3 regions of the Hydrogenophaga sp. SL48 genome follow, and region 1 is predicted to be linked to each of the others. Evidence: predicted binding sites of a transcription regulator. Region 1 holds the regulator's gene; each other region holds the start of a gene.
What was found. Region 1 encodes FNR, which switches genes on or off when oxygen is low (the NO sensors DNR and NnrR bind a similar motif). Its sites were predicted from a motif close to TTGATNNNNATCAA; they were not measured.
Positions count from the first base shown of each region.

Region 2: a site for FNR is predicted at 3,299-3,312, ahead of cyoA (ubiquinol oxidase subunit II). Genes of this name have one in related genera too.
Region 3: a site for FNR is predicted at 4,978-4,991, ahead of cobA (uroporphyrinogen-III C-methyltransferase). Genes of this name have one in related genera too.

Region 1 covers NZ_CP063400.1:1,306,576-1,313,237, forward strand. Annotated here, with positions in the region: gene ccoG (cytochrome c oxidase accessory protein CcoG) at 1-1,049, shown strand, start outside; gene IM738_RS06270 (nitrogen fixation protein FixH) at 1,082-1,381, shown strand; gene IM738_RS06275 (hypothetical protein) at 1,454-1,747, shown strand; gene fnr (fumarate/nitrate reduction transcriptional regulator Fnr) at 1,814-2,533, opposite strand; gene hemN (oxygen-independent coproporphyrinogen III oxidase) at 2,710-4,089, shown strand; gene IM738_RS06290 (sulfite exporter TauE/SafE family protein) at 4,210-4,881, shown strand; gene IM738_RS06295 (DMT family transporter) at 4,882-5,760, opposite strand; gene aceA (isocitrate lyase) at 6,124-6,662, shown strand, end outside.
Region 2 covers NZ_CP063400.1:3,187,868-3,194,529, reverse strand. Annotated here, with positions in the region: gene soxX (sulfur oxidation c-type cytochrome SoxX) at 1-44, shown strand, start outside; gene soxB (thiosulfohydrolase SoxB) at 137-1,861, shown strand; gene IM738_RS15140 (MFS transporter) at 1,892-3,223, opposite strand; gene cyoA (ubiquinol oxidase subunit II) at 3,413-4,429, shown strand; gene cyoB (cytochrome o ubiquinol oxidase subunit I) at 4,481-6,487, shown strand; gene cyoC (cytochrome o ubiquinol oxidase subunit III) at 6,480-6,662, shown strand, end outside.
Region 3 covers NZ_CP063400.1:2,875,832-2,882,493, forward strand. Annotated here, with positions in the region: gene IM738_RS13605 (Lrp/AsnC family transcriptional regulator) at 1-126, opposite strand, end outside; gene ahbB (siroheme decarboxylase subunit beta) at 110-1,120, opposite strand; gene IM738_RS13615 (cytochrome D1 domain-containing protein) at 1,124-2,317, opposite strand; gene IM738_RS13620 (c-type cytochrome) at 2,314-2,661, opposite strand; gene IM738_RS13625 (c-type cytochrome) at 2,677-2,991, opposite strand; gene IM738_RS13630 (nitrite reductase) at 3,119-4,843, opposite strand; gene cobA (uroporphyrinogen-III C-methyltransferase) at 5,064-5,933, shown strand; gene IM738_RS13640 (hypothetical protein) at 5,955-6,662, opposite strand, start outside.

The DNA of each region.
Region 1 (6,662 bases):
TCCTCTGGATCGAGAAGAAGGTCGAAGGGGATCGATCCGCCCGCATGCGGCTGGACAAAGCCGAGCTGTCTGCTCAGAAGCTGGGCAAGAAGTGGCTCAAGCACGCGTTGTGGATTCTGTTTTCGCTCTGGACGGGCTTCACCTTCGTCGGGTACTTCACGCCGATTCGCGAGCTGGCTGTGGTTTCCCTGGCCGCTTCTCTGGGGCCCTGGCAGACCTTCTGGATCTTTTTCTATGGCTTTGCCACCTATGGCAACGCCGGCTTCATGCGCGAGCAGGTGTGCAAGTACATGTGCCCCTATGCCCGCTTCCAGAGCGCGATGTTCGACAAGGACACGATGATCGTCACCTACGACGAGAAACGGGGTGAGCCGCGGGGACCGCGTTCCAAGAAAGCCGATCCCCAGGCGCTGGGCTTGGGCGCCTGTGTCGATTGCACGCTGTGTGTGCAGGTGTGCCCGACCGGCATCGACATCCGCAAGGGCCTTCAATACGAATGCATCGGGTGCGGCGCCTGCATTGACGTGTGTGACGAGGTGATGGACAAGGTGGGCTATCCCCGCGGACTGGTCAAGTACGCGACGCAGAACGGCATGGCCAATGGCTGGACGACGGCACAGATGGTCCGTCGAGGTCTGCGCCCGCGCGTGCTTGTCTACACGGGCATCCTGATGGCCATCACGACCGCCGTGATGGTGAGTCTGTACCTGCGCACCCCGCTCAAGGTGGATGTGATCCGTGACCGGGGCACGCTGGCCCGCATGGTGGAACAAGGGCGCATCGAGAACGTGTTCAGGTTGCAGGTCATGAACGCCACCGAGTCCACGCAGCGCTATGTGATTGGTGTCACCGGTCTGCCTGGCATCACCATCGCTTCCGAGAGCGAAGTGGAGGTGCTGCCCACCGAAGTGCGTTCTGCCGTCATTCGGGTGCAGGTGCCTCCGGGGGCGGCATCCACCGGTTCTCATCCCATCCAATTCGATGTCCGTTCGACAGGGGATGAGGTGTCTCAGGTGAAAGAAAAAGCCGCGTTCCTGATCCCCCGGTAAAGTGACACCCACCTTTCCACTCCGACACCCACATGAATCCCAACAACGCCGCTCCCGCCCAGTCTTCGCTGCCCATCCCCTGGTGGAAAGTGCCTCACATGTGGCTGGTGGTGGGCGGACCACTCGTGGTGGTGGTTGCAGCCATTGCCACGGCCATCATCGCCGTCAAGGGCGCTGATCCTGTGCTCAACAAGGCCGATTTCGAGCGAGACCTGAAAGCCGCTCATGCCCTGGACGGACAAGCCAAAGCCAAAGCGCTGGAAACCTTGCAGCCCGCGCAGCAGGCGCGCAACCACGCGGCCTCACCGCTGCCGGAGCCTGCGGCCAAATAACAGGGGCAGGCCGAGCCGCCGACCTCAAAGACTTCTTGAACTGACTTTCACCCCCTACGAGGAGACAAGAGCATGTGGTCACAGCGCTGGATGTGGATTGCCTGGCCAGCCTTTCTGGTGGCAGCGGTTCTGGAAATGATCGTGTTTGCGATGGTGGACCCCGGTGACTTGCATTGGTTTGGCAACCCGCTGGGGCTGTCCCGGCAGGCCATCTACACCTTGGCCTTCTTTGTGTTCTGGGGAATCACCATGGCCTCCAGCGCGCTGACCACCCTGTTGTCGATGTCACCCTTCGAGGTCAACCGATGCCCGGTGCCCGAGGCCGCGCGGCCTGAAAGCTGTGCACAAAACCGCTCCTGTCGCTGACGGCGAAAAGCCCAAAAGAAAACCCCGCCGGAGCGGTCCGGCGGGGTTTTCTTTTGAACGCTGAAATCAGCGGCAGGTCTGTGGATTCACGATCAGCTTGAGTGCTTCGGTGTCCTTGATGTGCACGTAGCGTTGCTTGACTTCAATGATGCCTTCCTCGACAAACTTCGAGAACGTGCGGCTGACCGTTTCCAGCTTCATGCCCAGGTAGCTGCCGATCTCTTCGCGCGTCATGCGCAGCACCAGCTCGGATTGCGAGAAGCCTCGGGCATGCAGGCGCTGCACCAGGTTGAGCAGGAACGCCGCCAGGCGTTCCTCGGCGCGCATGCTGCCCAGCAGCAGCATCACGCTGTGGTCTCGCACGATTTCGCGGCTCATGATCTTGTGCACATGGTGCTGCAGGGTGGTGAACTCCCGAGAAAGCTCTTCAACCTGATCGAACGGCATGATGCAGACCTCGGCGTCCTCCAGGGCGATGGCGTCACACGAGTGGCGGTCGCTCACGATGCCATCCAGGCCGATGATTTCGCCCGTCATCTGGAAGCCGGTGACCTGGTCCCGGCCGTCGGCGGTGGTCACACAGGTTTTGAAGAAACCCGAACGGACGGCATAGAGGGAGGTGAACTTGTCGCCGGTGTTGAACAAGGCCGAGCCCCGTTTGACGCGCCGACGGGCTGAAATGACGTTGTCGAGCTTGTCCATTTCGTTGGGGTTCAAGCCCATGGGCAAGCACAGCTCCCGCAAATTGCAGCTGGAACAGGCGACTTTGATGCTTTGAATGTCCATAAATATCCCGCAATTGGGCCGAAGCTTAACGCATGGGTGTCGCTGATGTCGATGTACCCATTCGTTTCGCTGGCGTCAGTCAGCAGAAACCCTTGGCTGTCATGCGCCCTTGATCTTGATCAAGGGCGCTCGAACGCGCCTGGGGCACATTCTCCTTCTGCATTGGAGAATTGCCTGTGAGTCACGCCATATCTGACGAATTGCTCAAGCGGTTCGATGTCCCTGGACCGCGCTACACCTCGTATCCGACGGCTGATCGGTTTGTGGAAGCCTTCACCGAAGCCGACTACATCCAGGCCCTGGAGCAGCGGCGAGCGGGCTCGATGGCCTTGCCGCTGTCCCTGTACGTGCATGTGCCGTTTTGCGAATCGGTTTGTTACTACTGCGCCTGCAACAAGGTGATCACCAAGCACCACGAGCGGGCGGAGGAATATTTGCGCTACCTCTCGCGTGAGGTCGACCTGCAGGTGCAGCACTTCGGCAAGGGCCACAGCGTGTCCCAGCTGCACCTTGGTGGCGGGACGCCCACCTTCCTGTCGGATGGCGAGCTCGAAGACCTGATGGCGATGATCCGCCGCAACTTCACGCTGGTGCCGGGTGGGGAGTATTCGATCGAGGTGGATCCCCGCACGGTGACCGGCCAGCGTTTGCAGACCCTCGCACGCCTTGGGTTCAATCGCCTGAGCTTTGGCGTGCAGGACTTCGATCCTGCGGTGCAAAAAGCCGTGCACCGGGTGCAGCCCGCCGAACAGGTGTTTGAACTGGTGGAAACCGCCCGCAAGATCGGCTTCGAATCGGTGAACGTGGACCTGATCTACGGCCTGCCACTGCAAACGCCGGAATCGTTCTCCCGCACGCTGGCGCAGGTCAACCAGCTGCGCCCTGACCGCATTGCGCTTTACGCCTACGCCCACCTGCCTTCGCGGTTCAAGCCGCAGCGCCGCATCATTGCGGCGGAACTGCCCAGCCCCGGGGACAAGCTGTCCATGCTCTCGGCCTCGCTGGATGCCATGAGCGAGGCCGGCTACGTGTATGTGGGCATGGATCATTTCGCGCTGCCCACCGATGCCTTGGCGGTGGCCAAGCGGCAGGGCCGCCTGCACCGCAATTTCCAGGGCTACAGCACACAACCCGACTGCGATCTCATCGCCCTGGGTGTGTCGGCCATCGGCCGCATCGGTGCGACCTACAGCCAGAACGCCAAGACGATCGAGGATTACTACGACGCTCTGGATCAGGGCCGGTTGCCGATCGTTCGCGGCTTGGCACTCACGCGCGACGATCTGTTGCGCAGGTCGGTCATCATGTCCTTGATGTGTCAGGGCCAGTTGCAGTACGAGCCCATCAACCTGGGGCATCTCATAGATTGCAAAAAGTACTTTGCCCGAGAACTTGAGGTCTTGGCCAGCTTTGCCGAACAGGGACTGGTGAGCATTGACGAGTCGGGTGTGCAGGTCACTGCCACGGGCTGGTATCTGGTGCGCGCCATTGCGATGGTGTTTGACAAGAACCTTCAAGTGGATCAGGACCGCGCCCGTTTCTCCAAAATCATCTGACCTGAAACGATCGTTGGCGCTGCCGCCCAGGCTCGCCGCGAGAGCGGTCAAGCGCCCCGCTTGCATGGAGCTTGTGGGGACTTCGTCCGCTCATCTTTCCCCGCCTGCTAGAGTTCCCTGATGCAGACTTCCATGGCGATCACGGCCCTGTTCATGGGGCTGGCCGGTGGCCCGCACTGCGTGGCCATGTGCGGGGCCGCTTGTGCGGGTATCGGCCGTGCCGCCGGCGAGCGCAGCACACAGGCGTTGTGGTCGTTTCAGGCCAGTCGCATGTTGGGCTATGCGCTTTTTGGTGCGTTTGCCGCCGGGTCGGTTCAAGGGTTGGCTTGGTTGGGCACCAACACGGCCGTCATCCGTCCGGTCTGGACGATGTTCCATGTGGCGGCGTTGCTCCTCGGTGCGGTGCTCCTCTGGCAGGCAAGGCAGCCCGCGTGGCTGGAAGGGCTCGGTCAAAGCGTCTGGCGCAAGGCGCGCCCCGTGCTCGGCCGCCTGGGCGGCAAAGCGCCCGTGGTGCTGGGTGTGGCCTGGGCCCTGATGCCTTGCGGCTTGCTGTACTCGGCGTTGTTGGTCGCCTCGCTCTCAGCCAACGCGATGGAGGGCGCGCTCATCATGGCGCTCTTTTCGACGGGCACCTCCATCTCGTTGACCGCCGGGCCTTGGCTCTTGCTGCGTTTGCGTGGGGGTCGTTCGGGTGCCTGGGGCATTCGCCTGGCCGGATTGGCGTTGGCGGCCACCTCGGGCTGGGCGCTCTGGATGGGTATCACCAATCCCACCGGGCTGTGGTGTGCCTGATCAGGGCTTTCGACCCGGCAACGTGGCGAGAACCAGGCCCAATAGGGCGATGCCGAACGCGAGCAGCTGAATGGGCGTGAGCCGCTCACCCATGAACACAACACCGATGGTTGCTGCACTGAGGGGCAGCATCACGGCGAACACACCGGCCTTGGATGCGGGAATGGTTTTCAGCCCGGTCATCCAGAGCCACACCGTCCAGACGCTCGCAGCCAGAGCGTAAAACACCAGCAGACCCCAGGTGTCAAGGCGCACGGAGCCGAAATCGAAGCGCCAAGCGGCCCAGATGCCCAGGGGGGTGACCAGCACAAAGCCCCACAGATTGATGATGGCCGAGATGCGTTTGGGCCCCAGGCCTTCCGTGAGTCGCTTGCCAATGACCACATAGGAGGCTTCGCACACCACGGCGGCAAACACCAGCAGGTTGCCCCACACCTGCAGATCCAGGCCCAGCGGCCCTGGTCGCCCCGCCGCATGCGTGTCGGCGCCTTTCTGCAGCGAGAACAGCCCGATCCCGATGGCGGCACAGGCAATGCCGCCCATGGTGCGCTTGCCGATGCGCTCCTTGAGGAACACCCTGCTCAACACCGCAACCACGGCGGGGATGGACGACATCACCACGCCCGCGGCCACAGCGGTGGTCAGGCCGACACCGAACAACATGCAGATGGAGAAAAGAAAGTTGCCCAGGAAGGATTCGAGAAAGAGCAGGCGCCGGGTGTGCGGGCTCCAGGCAGGTTCGTCCGGCGGCTTGCGCAGCCAGCGGAGCATGGCCACACCACCGATGCCAAAACGAAGCCAGGCCAGCAGAAAGACGGGGAAAACCGCCACCAGCGGTTTTGACAGCGCAACGTAGCCCCCGACCAGCGACATGCTCATGGCCAAACTCAAGTAGGCCAAACCCCTTGGGCCATGCGGGGACACGCTGTTCGGATCAGTCATGGGTGGCGATCATGCCCTACCGGGGGTTCATGGCTGCCCACTTTCGGCATGAGAGAACGCGTTTTCTTAATGTGGAAAGATGGAATGTTGCATTGCAAGAAATTTTCTTGATACAAGAAATATTATTCCGCAATGAGGAATTTGATCTGAATGATGTTGATTTTGAACGTTTATTTTTTTATCTTATATAAGACATAAGAGCTTGGAAAAGTCTTCTATAAGACTTAAAGTAGCTCCATCAGCATCCCGTTTGCATGCGGGCGCTGCCGGCCCCTTCTATCAACCTCACGGAGAGTTCAAATGCCCCAGTCCCTTACCGAACAACTGAGCCGCCAACAGCAGATCGACGCCCTGGAAAAAGACTGGGCCACCAACCCCCGCTGGAAGGGTGTGAAGCGCGGCTACTCCGCCGCTGACGTCGTGCGCCTGCGTGGCAGCATGCAGATTGAGCACACGCTGGCCAAGCGCGGCGCCGAGAAGCTTTGGGACAAGGTCAACGGCGGTGCCAAGAAGGGTTACGTCAACGCCTTCGGTGCCATCACCGCTGGCCAGGCCATGCAGCAGGCCAAGGCCGGCCTGGAAGCCGTGTACCTGTCGGGCTGGCAGGTTGCCGCCGACGGCAACACCAGCGAAACCATGTACCCCGACCAGTCGCTGTACGCCTACGACTCGGTGCCGACCATGGTCCGTCGCATCAACAACACCTTCAAGCGCGCTGATGAAATCCAGTGGGGTCGTGGCATCGAGCCGGGTTCCAAGGACTTCGTGGACTACTTCCTGCCGATCGTGGCCGATGCCGAAGCCGGTTTCGGCGGCGTGCTCAACGCCTTTGAACTGAT
Region 2 (6,662 bases), 1.9 Mb from region 1:
TGATGGCGCTGTTGCTGGACCCCAAGTCACCAGTCAATCAGTAAGTGCGTGGCCTGCGCGGGTGTCCACACCCGCGCAGGCCCTCCGGCAAAAAAATTTGCCGCAAATATCAGCGATCAATTGAAAAGGAATGTTTATGAGCTTCAGCCGCCGTGAATTCATGCAGGTGCTTGCCGTCGCCAGCGCGGGCGGCATGGCCCTGAACCACCAGGACGTGCTCGCCGGCCAGCCGGGTGCGGCCCTGAAGATGTACGACCTGCCCAAGTTCGGCAACGTCAGCTTCCTGCACTTCACCGACTGCCATGCGCAGCTGATGCCCATCCACTTCCGCGAGCCCAATGTGAACCTTGGTGTGGCAGAGGCCGTGGGCCGCCCGCCGCACATCGTGGGCGAGCAGCTGCTCAAGCACTTCAACATCCGCCCCGGCACACCCGAAGCGCACGCCTTCACCTACCTCAACTTCGAGAAGGCCGCCAAGACCTATGGCAAGGTCGGCGGCTTCGCCCACCTCGCCACGCTGGTCAAGCTGCTCAAGGCCAGCCGCCCCAACGCCCTGCTGCTCGACGGTGGCGACACCTGGCAGGGCAGCGCCACCGCGCTGTGGACCAACGGCCAGGACATGGTCGACGCCTGCAAGCTGCTGGGCGTGAACGCCATGTGCCCGCACTGGGAATTCACCCTGGGCGAGAAGCGGGTGCAGGAAATCATCGAGAAGGACTTTGGCGGGAAGCTCGACTTCCTGGCGCAGAACGTCAAGACCAACGACTTCGGCGACCCCGTGTTCAAGCCCTACGTCATCAAGGAAATGAACGGCGTGCCCGTGGCGGTGATCGGCCAGGCCTTTCCCTACACGCCCATCGCCAACCCGGGCTACATGGTGCCGAACTGGACCTTCGGTATCCAGGACGAGAACATGCAGAAGATGGTGGACGAGGCGCGCGGCAAGGGCGCGCAGGCCGTCGTCGTGCTCTCGCACAACGGCATGGACGTGGACATCAAGATGGCCTCGCGCGTGACCGGCATCGACGCCATCCTCGGTGGCCACACGCACGACGGCATGCCCGCGCCCATCGTGGTGAAGAACGCCAAGGGCCAGACCCTGGTGACCAACGCCGGCTCCAACAGCAAGTTCCTCGGTGTGCTCGACTTCGACGTGCGCGGCGGCAAGGTGCAGGACTTCCGCTACAAGCTGCTGCCCGTGTTCGCCAATCTGCTGCCCGCCGACGCCGAGATGCAGGCCTACCTCGACAAGGTGCGCGCGCCCTACAAGGCCAAGCTGGACGAGAAGCTCGCCGTTTCAGAAGGCTTGCTCTACCGCCGTGGCAACTTCAATGGTTCGTGGGACCAGCTCATCGTCGACGCGCTGATGGAGGTGAAGGGCGCCGACATGGCCTTCTCGCCGGGCTTCCGCTGGGGCACGACCATCCTGCCGGGCCAGAGCATCACGCGCGAACTCATGATGGACCAGGTGGCCATCACCTACCCGACCAGCACGCTGACCGAGATGAGCGGCGAGACCATCAAGACCGTGCTCGAAGACGTCTGCGACAACCTGTTCAACCCCGACCCCTACTACCAGCAGGGCGGCGACATGGTGCGCGTGGGCGGCCTGGCCTACACCTGCGACCCGAACGCCGGCTCGGGCAAGCGCATCAGCAACATGACGCTCAAAGGCAAGGCCATCGAAGCGGGCAAGACCTACAAGGTGGCCGGCTGGGCGCCGGTGGCCGAGGGCGCCAAGGGCGAGCCGATCTGGGACGTGATGGAGGCCTACTTCAAGAACCACAAGACCATCGCGCCGCGCAAGATCAACACACCCAAGCTGGTGGGCATGCAGGGCAACCCCGGCATGGTGCTGTGACCGACAGCGGCCCGCCCGGGCCGCTGCGGTTCAGCCGCGGGATTCGAGCGAGCGGTTCAGGCGCAGCGCGCCCAGCGTGCAGGCCGCGCCCGAGAGCAGGTAGAGGCTGACGAAACCCAGACCGAAGTGGGCCGACAGGCCCAGTGCCACCAGCGGCGCGAAGGCGGCGCCGAACAGCCAGGCCAGGTCCGAGGTGAGCGCCGCGCCGGTGTAGCGGAAGCGGGGTGCGAAGTTGGCCGTGACCGTGCCCGAGGCCTGGCCGTAGGACAGGCCCAGCAGCACGAAGCCGATCAGGATGAACAGGTCCTGGCCCACTTCGCCGCCGTTGAGCAGCGTGGGGGCGAAACCGCTGAACACGCCGATCAGCACGGCCAGGCTGCCCAGCGTCTGGCGGCGGCCGTAACGGTCGGCCAGCCAGCCCGAGGCCACGATGGCACCGGCGCACAGGAAGGCGCCAACGATCTGGATGCCCAGGAACCCGGTGATGGACTGCTGCGCGTAGAGGTGGATCCACGACAGCGGGAACACCGTGACGATGTGGAACAGGGCGTAGCTGGCCAGCGCGGCGAAGGCGCCGATGAACACGTTGTGGCCCTGCGAACCCAGCAACTCGGCGGTGGACACCGGTTCGAACTCCTGCCGGTCGAGCAGGCCGTCCTGCTCATGGGCGCTCACCAGCTGCAGGCGCGCGAACAGCGCCACCACGTTGATCGCGAACGCCACGAAGAACGGGTAGCGCCAGCCCCAGGACAAAAAGTCCGCCTGCGACAGGCTGCTGTACAGGTAGGCAAACAGCGAGCTGGCGAGGATGAAACCCACCGGCGCGCCCAGCTGGCCCAGCATGGCGTACCAGCCCCGGCGGCTTTCGGGCGCGTTCAGCGCCAGCAGCGAGGGCAGGCCGTCCCACGAGCCACCCAGCGCCAGGCCCTGGCCCAGGCGCAACACGGCCAGCAACGCGATGGCGACACCGCCCAGGCTGGCGTGGCCGGGCAGGAAAGCGATGCCCGCCGTGCAGGTGCCCAGCAGGAACAGGGCGATCGTCAGCTTGGTGGCGCGGCCCCAGCGGCGCTGCACCGCCATCGACAGCACCGTGCCGATGGGGCGGGTGACGAAGGCCAGCGCGAAGATGGCAAAGGCGAAGAGGGTGCCGTCGAGCCGGCTCAGGTGCGGGAAAAACACCGCCGGAAAGACCAGCACCGAGGCGATGCCGTAGACGAAGAAGTCGAAGTATTCCGAGGTCCGTCCGATCACCACCCCCACGGCGATGTCGCCGGGGCTGGCCCGTTCGTGGGCGGCGGGCGTGGGGGGCACGGGCGGGGGGAATGCGGCGGAACCGGCGGGATCAAGGGTGTGGCTGGGCATGGTGTCTCTCGGGGTGGCGGCCTGTGCAGGGCAATATATCTTGAGAACGCCTATCGTGACTTTGACTTTGGCGCTTTGACATAGGACAAAACGTCCTATCGATGTTTCGGCCGAACACCGCTAAATTCCCGCCTGTCCCGCCACTGGGGTTTACCCGAGGCGGTTTGTCGAGACCTTGTTCAGGCCCGCATGCGCACCCCCACCTTCTTTCGTTTTGCCACTTTGCTGACGCTCGCCGGTTTCCTGGCGGGCTGCAGCAAGCTGGTCGTGCTCAACCCCGCCGGCGACGTGGCGGCCCAGCAGGGCAACCTGGTGATCGTGGCCACGGTCCTGATGCTGCTGATCATCGTGCCGGTGATCGGCGTGACCCTGCTGTTTGCCTGGCGCTACCGCCAGGGCAGCCCGCACGCCGAGACCGACTACGCGCCCGACTGGCACCACTCGACCAAGCTGGAGCTGGTGATCTGGGCCGCGCCGCTGATGATCGTGATCGCGCTCGGCGCGATCACCTGGATCAGCACCCACAAGCTCGACCCCTACCGCCCGCTGGACCGCATCTCGGCCGGCAAGGCCCTGCCCGCCAACGTGAAACCGCTGGTGGTGGAGGTGGTGTCGCTGGACTGGAAGTGGCTGTTCGTGATGCCCGAGCTGGGCATCGCCACCGTCAACGAACTGGCCGCACCGGTGGACCACCCGATCCACTTCAAGCTGAGCTCCAGCTCCACCATGAACGCGTTCTACGTGCCCGACCTGGCCGGCATGATCTACACCATGCCCGGCATGCAGACCGAGCTGAACGCCGTCATCAACAAGCCCGGCGTGTACCGGGGCATGTCGTCGCACTACAGCGGCTCGGGCTTTTCGGGCATGACCTTCAAGTTCCACGGCCTGAGCGAGCAGGACTTCGCCCAGTGGGTGGCCAGGGCCAAGGCCGAAGGCCCAGCGCTGAACCGCGCGTCGTACCTGGCGCTGGCCCGGCCCAGCGAGCGCCACCCCGTCGAGCGCTTTTCGTCGGTGGAGGACGGTCTGTTCGACCGCGTGGTGAACCTCTGCGTTGAAGAAGGCAAGGCCTGCATGCACGAGGTCATGGCGCAGGACGCCGCGCGCCAGCGTGCCCACGTCAGCGGGCGGGCGCTGGAGCTGGCCGCCCGGCAGGACATCTGCACCGTCGCCGACGCCTCGCTTGACCTCACCGCCCGCCGCTGAACGCCGCCCGATCCATGGGCCCTTGCGACCCGACCACCACCTGTACCCCCAATGTCTGCTGATTCAACTCCTGTGACCAACCACTGGCTGCTCGGGCGCCTGACCTGGGACTCGATCCCGATGACGCACGAGCCCATCCTGCTGTGGACCTTCGTGGCCGTGGCGCTGGGCGGCCTGGGCGTGTTCGCCCTGCTGACCCGCTACCGCCTGTGGGGCCCGCTCTGGCGCGACTGGTTCTGCAGCATCGACCACAAGAAGATCGGCATCATGTACATGGTGCTGGGCATCGTCATGCTGCTGCGCGGCTTCTCCGACGCGCTCATGATGCGGCTGCAGCAGGCCATGGCCTTCGGCGACAACCTGGGCTACCTGCCGCCGCACCACTACGACCAGGTCTTCACCGCCCACGGCGTGATCATGATCTTCTTCGTGGCCATGCCGCTGGTCACCGGGTTGATGAACTACCTCGTGCCGCTGCAGATCGGCGCGCGCGACGTGGCCTTTCCCTTCCTCAACAACTTCAGCTTCTGGATGACCACCGCCGGCGCCGTGCTGGTGATGGTGTCGCTGTTCCTGGGCGAGTTCTCCACCTCGGGCTGGCTCGCGCTGTCCAACCTGGGCAACCAGAACCCGGGGGTGGGGCTGGACTACTACATCTGGGCGCTGCAGATCGCGGGGGTGGGCACCACGCTCTCGGGCATCAACCTGCTCGTCACCATCGTCAAGATGCGCGCGCCCGGCATGGGCCTGATGAAGATGCCGGTGTTCGTCTGGACCTCGCTGTGCACCAACGCGCTGATCGTGGCCTCGTTCCCCGTGCTCACGGCCGCGCTGGTGCTGATGAGCCTGGACCGCTACGTCGGCACCAACTTCTTCACCAACGAGCTGGGCGGCAACCCCATGCTCTACGTGAACCTGATCTGGATCTGGGGCCACCCCGAGGTCTACATCCTGATCCTGCCGGCCTTCGGCATCTTCTCCGAGGTGGTCGCCACCTTCAGCGGCAAGCGCCTGTTCGGCTACACGTCGATGGTCTACGCCACGGTCTGCATCACCATCCTCTCGTACCTGGTGTGGCTGCACCACTTCTTCACCATGGGCTCGGGCGCGAGCGTGAACAGCTTCTTCGGCATCACCACGATGATCATTTCGATCCCGACCGGGGCCAAGATCTTCAACTGGCTGTTCACCATGTACCGCGGCCGCATCCGCTTCACCGTGCCCATGCTGTGGACGGTGGGCTTCATGGTGACCTTCGCCATCGGCGGCATGACGGGCGTGCTGCTGGCCGTGCCACCGGCCGACTTCGTGCTGCACAACAGCCTGTTCCTGATCGCCCACTTCCACAACGTCATCATCGGCGGCGTGCTGTTCGGCCTCATGGCCGGCATCAACTACTGGTACCCCAAGGCCTTCGGCTACAAGCTCGACGAGTTCTGGGGCAAGTGCTCGTTCTGGTTCTGGCTGGTGGGCTTCTGGGTCGCGTTCACGCCGCTGTACGTGCTGGGCCTGATGGGCATCACGCGCCGCGCCAACCACTTCGAAGACCCCTCGCTGCAGATCTGGTTCGTGATCGCCGCCGTGGGCGCCGGCCTGGTGGCCCTGGGCATTGGCAGCTTCCTGGTCCAGCTGGTGGTCAGCTACCTGCGGCGCGAGCAGCTGCGTGACCACAGCGGCGACCCCTGGGACGGCCGCACGCTGGAGTGGGCGACCTCGTCGCCGCCGCCGCCCTACAACTTCGCCTTCACGCCCGTGGTGCACGGCGTGGACGCCTGGTGGGACATGAAGAAACACGGCTACCAGCGCCCGCTCGGCGGCTTCAAGGCCATCCACATGCCGCTGAACACCGGCGCCGGTGTGGTGCTCTCGGTGCTGTCGCTGGTCTGGGGCTTCGCGCTGATCTGGCACATGTGGCCGCTGGCCATCGCATCGTTCGCGGCCATCGTGCTCGGGGCCATCGTGCACACCTTCAACTACCAGCGCGACTTCCACATCCCCGCGAACGAAGTGACCGCCACCGAACACGCACGCACCCAACTGCTGGCCCGCCATGTCTGACCTCGCTCTCACCCCCGGCGCCGCGCGCGCCTACCACCTCGACCACGAGCCGCACCCCGAGAACGGCACCGCGCTGGGCTTCTGGCTCTACCTGATGAGCGACTGCCTCATCTTCGCCGCGCTGTTCGCCACCTACGGCGTGCTCGGCCGCAGCTACGCGGGCGGCCCGAGCGGC
Region 3 (6,662 bases), 1.6 Mb from region 1:
CAGCCGCTCGATCACCGCGTCTTCGCTGCAACCGAGCTGGGCGGCCACGTCGGCGAAAGGCCGGTCACTCAGTGGGAAGCCGCCGTGCAGGAAACCGACCAGGCGAACGTCATCCGGCGAAAGCATGGGACACCTCCTGCGGCGGTGGAGCCAGCGCGCGAAAGCGGTGCGCGCCGGTCTGTTTGAAACGGCGGGTGGAAAACAGCACGGCGTGCCGGTGTGCGTCCAGCCCGGCGGCGGGCACCACGCGGTCGATCACTTCCTGCACCACGGCGCGGTCGGTGCCGTGCACCATGCAGTACAGGTTGTAGGGCCACTGCGGCGCGCGCTCGCGCCGGTAGGCCAGGGTCACGCCGGGCTGGCGCGCCAGCGCCTCGCCGCAGGTGTCCACCGATTCATCGGGCACGTCGAACACGGTCATGGCGTTGGCGGCAAACCCGAGCTCGTGGTGCCTCACCACGACGCCGAAGCGCTTGAGCGTGCCGGCGTCGAGCCAGCGCTGCAGCGTGCAGAGCAGGTCCTCGACCGGGCGGCCGGTGTCGTCGGCCCAGGTGTCGAAGGGGCGCGTGGTGATCGGCAGGCCGGCCTCCACGCGCTCGGCCAGCGGCCGCTCGTCCGCCCCAATGGGTTCGGCGCGGGCCACGCGTGGTACCCGCATGGGCATCAAGGCGGTGCGGTGGCGCAGATCAAAACCGAGGTCGATGCGGTAGGCGCGCTGCATGCGCAGGCGCAGCGCGGGCAGGCCGGTGGCCCGCTCCAGCATCCGCATCGCCGCTTCCACGGCCGGCGCGTCGCGCCCGGTCATGACGAACCAGAGGTTGAGGGCGTGCTCGCGTTCGTAGTTGTGGTTCACGCCCGGGTGGGCCGACACGGTGGCGGCGACCTCGTGCAGCCGGTCATGGGGCACCGCCATCGCCGCCAGCAGCGCCGCCCCGCCGGCACCCGGCGCGAACACGCCACCGATGCGGCTGATGGCGCCCGCGCGCTGCAGCCGCTCGCAGGCCGCGAGCACATCGGCCTCGCTCAGGTCCAGCGCCAGGGCGAGGTGGGCAAAGGGCTCCCGCACCAGCGGAAAGCCGTGTTGCCAGGGGTTGAGCAGCGCGAGATCGTCCGGACTCATGGTTCAGAACCCCACACGCGCAGCACGCGCGGTGAAGAAGATGCCGCTGGGCGCGGGCACGTCGAGCCGCGCGCGGGTGGCGAAGCTCTGCGTGTCGATCACGCTCACGCGGTGGTCGTCGCGGCTGCTGATCCACACCGCTTCGCCCCGCGGCGTGAACTCCATGTGCAGCACGGCCTTGCCGGGCTCCAGTGTCTGCACGATGGCCTGGCTCTGCGTGTCGATGACCTGCACGCGGTGGTAGTCGGGCACGGAGAAATTCACCCACACCTGGCGACCATCGGGCCGCGCCATCACGAACACCGGCTGGCCGGCCACGGGGATGCGGCCGACTTCGGCCCAGGTCTCCGTGTCCACCACCAGCACCTCGTGGCGCCCGATGGCGGGCAGGTAGGCGCGGCGCCCGGCCACGGCCCAGCCGCGCAGGTGCGGCATCTTGTAGACCGGCAGCGGTTCCTGGCCCTTGCCGTAACCGCCGAGGATGCGCTGGACTTTCGGATCGGTGGCCCAGAGGTCGAGCTGGGCCAGGCCGTCTTCGCCGAACAGGCCGGCGATGTAGTGGCGGCCATTGGGCGTGACCAGCGCGTCGTAGGGCTGGCGGCCGATGTTCTCGAACTTGGTGGTCTTGGGGTTCTTGGGGTCCGAACAGTCGGTGACCCAGATCGCGTTGGCGTCGAACAGGCTGTAGGCGAAACGCCGGCCCGGCAGATCGACCAGGCCCACGACCCGGGACAGTTTGCCGGGGCCGTACTCGGCCGGGATGTGTGCCAGCAGTTCCAGCGTGCGCGCATCGAACACCTTCACACCGCCGGGCGTGTAGTTCTGTGCCGCGACCAGCGTGCCGTCGGCGCTGATGGCGCCGCCGATGGAGTTGCCCGCCTGCATCACGCGGCGGGTGATGCGGCGCTCCAGCAGGTGGACCTGGGTGAGGCCACCGTCGCGCCCGAACACGTAGGCGAACAGGCCGTCGCGCGAGAACACCACCGAAGCGTGCGACAGGTCGCCCAGGCCGGGCACCTCGCCGATCAGCGCCTGGGCCGTGGTGTCCACGAGGTAGAGCGTGCCGTTGGCGCGGCCGATGACCACGCCGAGGTCGCCGGTGCCGCGCAGGACTTGGGTCGCGCAGCCGGGCAACACGCCCAGCGCGCCGATGGAAGACAGGGTGGCCGCAGCGGCGAGCCATTCACGGCGTTTCATGGTGCTTTCACCACTTCTTCAGGAAAGCCCTGCTGCAGGCGCAGCGCGATCCAGCGCGCCTCGGGCTCGCTGAGCATCGCCTTCCAGGGCGGCATGGGGGTGCCCGGCCGGCCGTGGAAGATCACGGCGGCCAGGCTGTCAATGGGGACGTCGGCCAGGGCCTCGCGCGTCAGCGCCGGGCCGAGGCCGCCGGTCAGGCGCATGCCGTGGCACGAGCCGCAGTCCTGCCGCACCATGCGCACCAGCTCGCGCGAACGCGAAGCATCGGGCGCAGGCCCCGACTGTGCGAAGGCCGAAACAGGCCCCAGCAACAGCGCAGACAGGACAGCAGCGAAGCGCAGCACGGCAGGCCTCCCGGATCAGGACTTGAGGATCACCGCGATGGCGTCCTTGAGGTCCTGATCCGCGATCTTGTCCGGACCGTTGGGCGACATGGGAATCGGGCCATACACACCCGAGCCGCCCTTGCGCACCTTGTCAAACAACTTGGCCACCACGTCCTGCCCCTTGTACTTGGCCGCGATGTCCTTGAACGAAGGACCGACCAGCTTCTTGTCCTTCGCATGGCAGGCCATGCAACCGGACTTGGTCAAGGCGGCCTCGCCGTCGGCCAAGGCAGCGCCCGAACCCAGCGCCATGAACGACGCCAGCAACAGCAGATTCACTTTTTTCATAAAGACTCCAGAAGAAACGCAACGAAGACGAAGTGCCCCCACCCAGGGCCCCGTGGAACCGGCTTTGCCGGGCCACCAGGGCCGTCCCCCCTCAGGGGGGAAGCCGCAAAGCGGCGCAGGGGGGAGATCAGTAAACGTCGTTCTGCGTGTTGTGCACGTTGAAGTGGCCCGTCGGCGTGATCAGACGCGGGTCCTTGATCACGGCCTTGAGCTTGAGCGTCTTGTCATCGACGATGACCAGCGCGCTCTCCTTGTTCTTGGCGCTCCACACCGAGAACCACACCTCGTCGCCCGCCTTGTTGAACTCGGGCTGCACGACGCGTTTGGCGCCGTCGTCCTTGATGCCCGCCCACTCGGCGATCGGCAGCACGACAAACCCTTTCTCCAGGTTGTTGATGTCGTACACCGCGACCGACTGCGAGATCTTCGGATCGGGGTTCAGTGGCGTGTCCGAATACAGGTGCTTGCTCTTCGGGTGGCTCTTGATGAACAGCGCACCGCCGCCCTGGCCGGTGAGGGTCTGAACGACCTTCCAGGCTTCCTTGGGGTGCTTGACCGGATCGGTGCCGATGAGCGAGATGGTCTCGTCACCCAGGTGGCCGGTGGACCACACGGGGCCGAACTTCGGATGGGTGAAGTTCGCACCGCGACCGGGGTGGGGAATCTTGCCCACGTCGATCAGCTGGGTCAGCTTGCCTTCCTTCAGGTCGACCGCAGCGATCTTGTTGCTGTTGTTGGCCGCCACCATGAAGTAGCGCTTGGTGGAGTCCAGGCCGCCGTCGTGCAGGAAGCGCGCGGTGCCGATGGTGGTGACCTTGAGCGCGTCGATGTTGGAGTAGTCCACCAGCAGCGTCTGGCCGGTTTCCTTCACGTTCACGACGAACTCGGGCTTGTAGTGGCTGCCGACGATGGAGGCCACGCGCGGTTCGGGGTGGTACTCCTGCTTGTCGACGGTCATGCCGCGGGTCGCCACGATCTTCAGCGGCTCCAGCGTGTCACCGTTCATGATCACGAATTGCGGCGGCCAGTAGGAACCGGCGATCGCGTACTTGTCTTCGAAGCCCTTGTACTTGCTGGTCTCCACCGAACGCGCTTCGAGACCGGTGCGGATCTCGGCCACGTTGTCGGGCATCTCCATCCAGAGGTCGATCATGTTGATCTTGGCGTCGCGCCCGATCACGAACAGGTAGCGGCCCGAGGCCGACAGGCGCGAGATGTGCACCGCGTAGCCGGTCTTGACGATGTTGATGATCTTCTTGGTGTCGCCGTCGATCAGCGCCACTTCACCCGTGTCCCGCAGCGTGGTGCTGAAGATGTTGGTGATGTTGAAGTTGTTCATCTTCTTCTTCGGCCGCTTCTCCGGCGGCACGATGACCTTCCAGGTCGCCTTCATCTGCTCCATGCCGAACTCGGGCGGGGTCGGTGGCTCGTGCTGGATGTAGCGCGCCATCATGTCCACCTCTTTTTCGGTCATCTCGCCACTGGTCTGCCAGTTCGGCATGCCGGCCGGCGAGCCGTAGGCGATGAAGACCTTGAGGTAGTCCGTGCCCTTGCCCACGGTGATGTCGGGCGTGAGCGGCTTGCCGGTGGCGCCCTTGCGCAGCACGCCGTGGCAGCCCGCGCAGCGCTCGAAGTACACCTTGCGCGCCACATCGAACTCGGCCTGCGTCATGGGCGGCGCCTTCGGGTTCACGCTCTGCACCATGGGCTCGGCGCCGATGGGGGAACTGCCCGCCTGATAGTTCGCCTCGGCCGGGCTGACCTTCTTGTCGGCCGTCTGCGCGAAAGCGCCGGCGCCGAGCATGGCAGCCATGGCCAGCGTGGTCAGGCGAATGATCGTTCTGGGTTTCATGGGTTTCTCTCTCTCCGTCGTGGATCAGCTGTTGATGTGGCCGTCCCGGTTGGGGCTTTGGACCCATTCGCCCGGCTGCTGTCCAAGACCGTGGCGAACAGGAGAGATCGTCAAGGCGGGAACGCGGCCTGTCCTTGAACTGGTTCAAGGACAGGCCATCAAGGCGTCAGAACAATGGGCCCTGTTCAGAGAAGAAAAGCCACGAGAACGGAGCACCCCCATGAACCTGGTCCACCTCGGCCACCTGTTGGTCCCTGATCGCTCCCCGCAGGCCACCGCGCCCGGCACCGTCACGCTGGTGGGCGCGGGCCCTGGCGACCCGGAACTGCTCACGGTCAAGGCCGTGAGGGCGCTGCAGGCCGCAAAGCTGGTGCTCTACGACCACCTGGTGAGCCCCGCCGTGCTCGACCACCTCAGCCCCGATGCCGAGCGCATCTACGTGGGCAAGGAGTCGTCGCGCCACACCCTGCCCCAGGCCTCGATCATCGAACTCATGGTCCAGCTGGCGCGCGGCGGCCGTTCGCTGTTGCGCCTCAAGGGCGGCGACGGCTACATCTTCGGTCGGGGCGGTGAAGAGGCCCAGGCGCTGGCCGCCGAGGGCATCCCGTTCACGGTGGTGCCGGGCCTCACCGCCGCGCAGGGCGCTGCCGCCTCGGTGGGCATCCCGCTCACCCACCGCGACCACGCCTGCGCCCTGGTGCTGGCCACCGGCCACACGCGCGACGACAAGGGCCTGGACATGGACTGGGCCATGCTCGCGCGCCCGCGCCAGACCGTGGTGCTCTACATGGGGGTGAACAACCTGCCCGAGATCTGCCGCCAGCTGCTCGCCCACGGCCTGCCGCCCGGCACGCCAGCGGCGCTGGTGGAGAAGGCCACGATGCCCGAAGAACGCTGCATCACCGGCACGGTGGCCGAGCTGCCCGCGCTGGCGCTGCGCCACCAGGTGCGCCCGCCGGCGCTCATCATGATCGGCGGGGTGGTGGCGCTGCGCGCGCAGCTGCAGCCCCAGGAAACGGCCCCGGCGCTGCAAGCCGAACGGCCCCGGGACGGCTCCAGCGCCGTGATGGAACGGTCCGCGATGGCGTGAGGGGGCGTTGAGCGGGCGCCGTCAGGGCGTCGCCGCGGCGCGCTGCTGCAGGGCCCAGTAGGCCAGGCCGGTGGACGTGTCGGCCGCCACACCGCCCACCGCCTCGGGCAGCATCGGATACACACCGCCGTAGTTCATGATGACGATCACGTCTTCCGGGCGCCAGAGGCCTTCATTGGCCACCGCGTTGTAGGTGGCCTGGAACGAAGCCAGCCAGCCCGGGGTGGTTCTGTTGGCGTTGCTGGCGAACCAGATGAAGGGCCGCCCGCGCACGTGGGTTTCGCGGATCGCCCGGCGGAACGCTTCTCCGAGCTTCCCGCTCGTGCACCCACCCAGCGGGCACTCGATGAAGGTGCCCTTGCTGCTGCGGAAGGCCATCAAAGCGTTGGGGTTGTTGTAGATGTACTTGGCGTTGGTCGGGTCGAAGTTCTGCGGCTGCCAGCCGGTGTAGACGGCCCCGTACCGGCGGGTCGCCGACGCGGCGGGGTCGGTGTAGATCGCTTCGGCCTGGGCCACGGTGCGCCCGTTCCAGCGGCTGGTGTCGCTGGTGTAGAAGGCGATGGCTTCGGGGTTGAGGCTCTGGTCGAGGTCGGGGTAGAGCTCCTGGAGGTTGTTGAACGCGCTGAGCGGCAGCCACGCAGACGTGCCCGAGGGCACCGGGAACTCGGTGATCAGGTTGCGCGTGGCCATCTTGCGGATGAGGCTGGCGCTCTGGGCGTCGGAGATGTT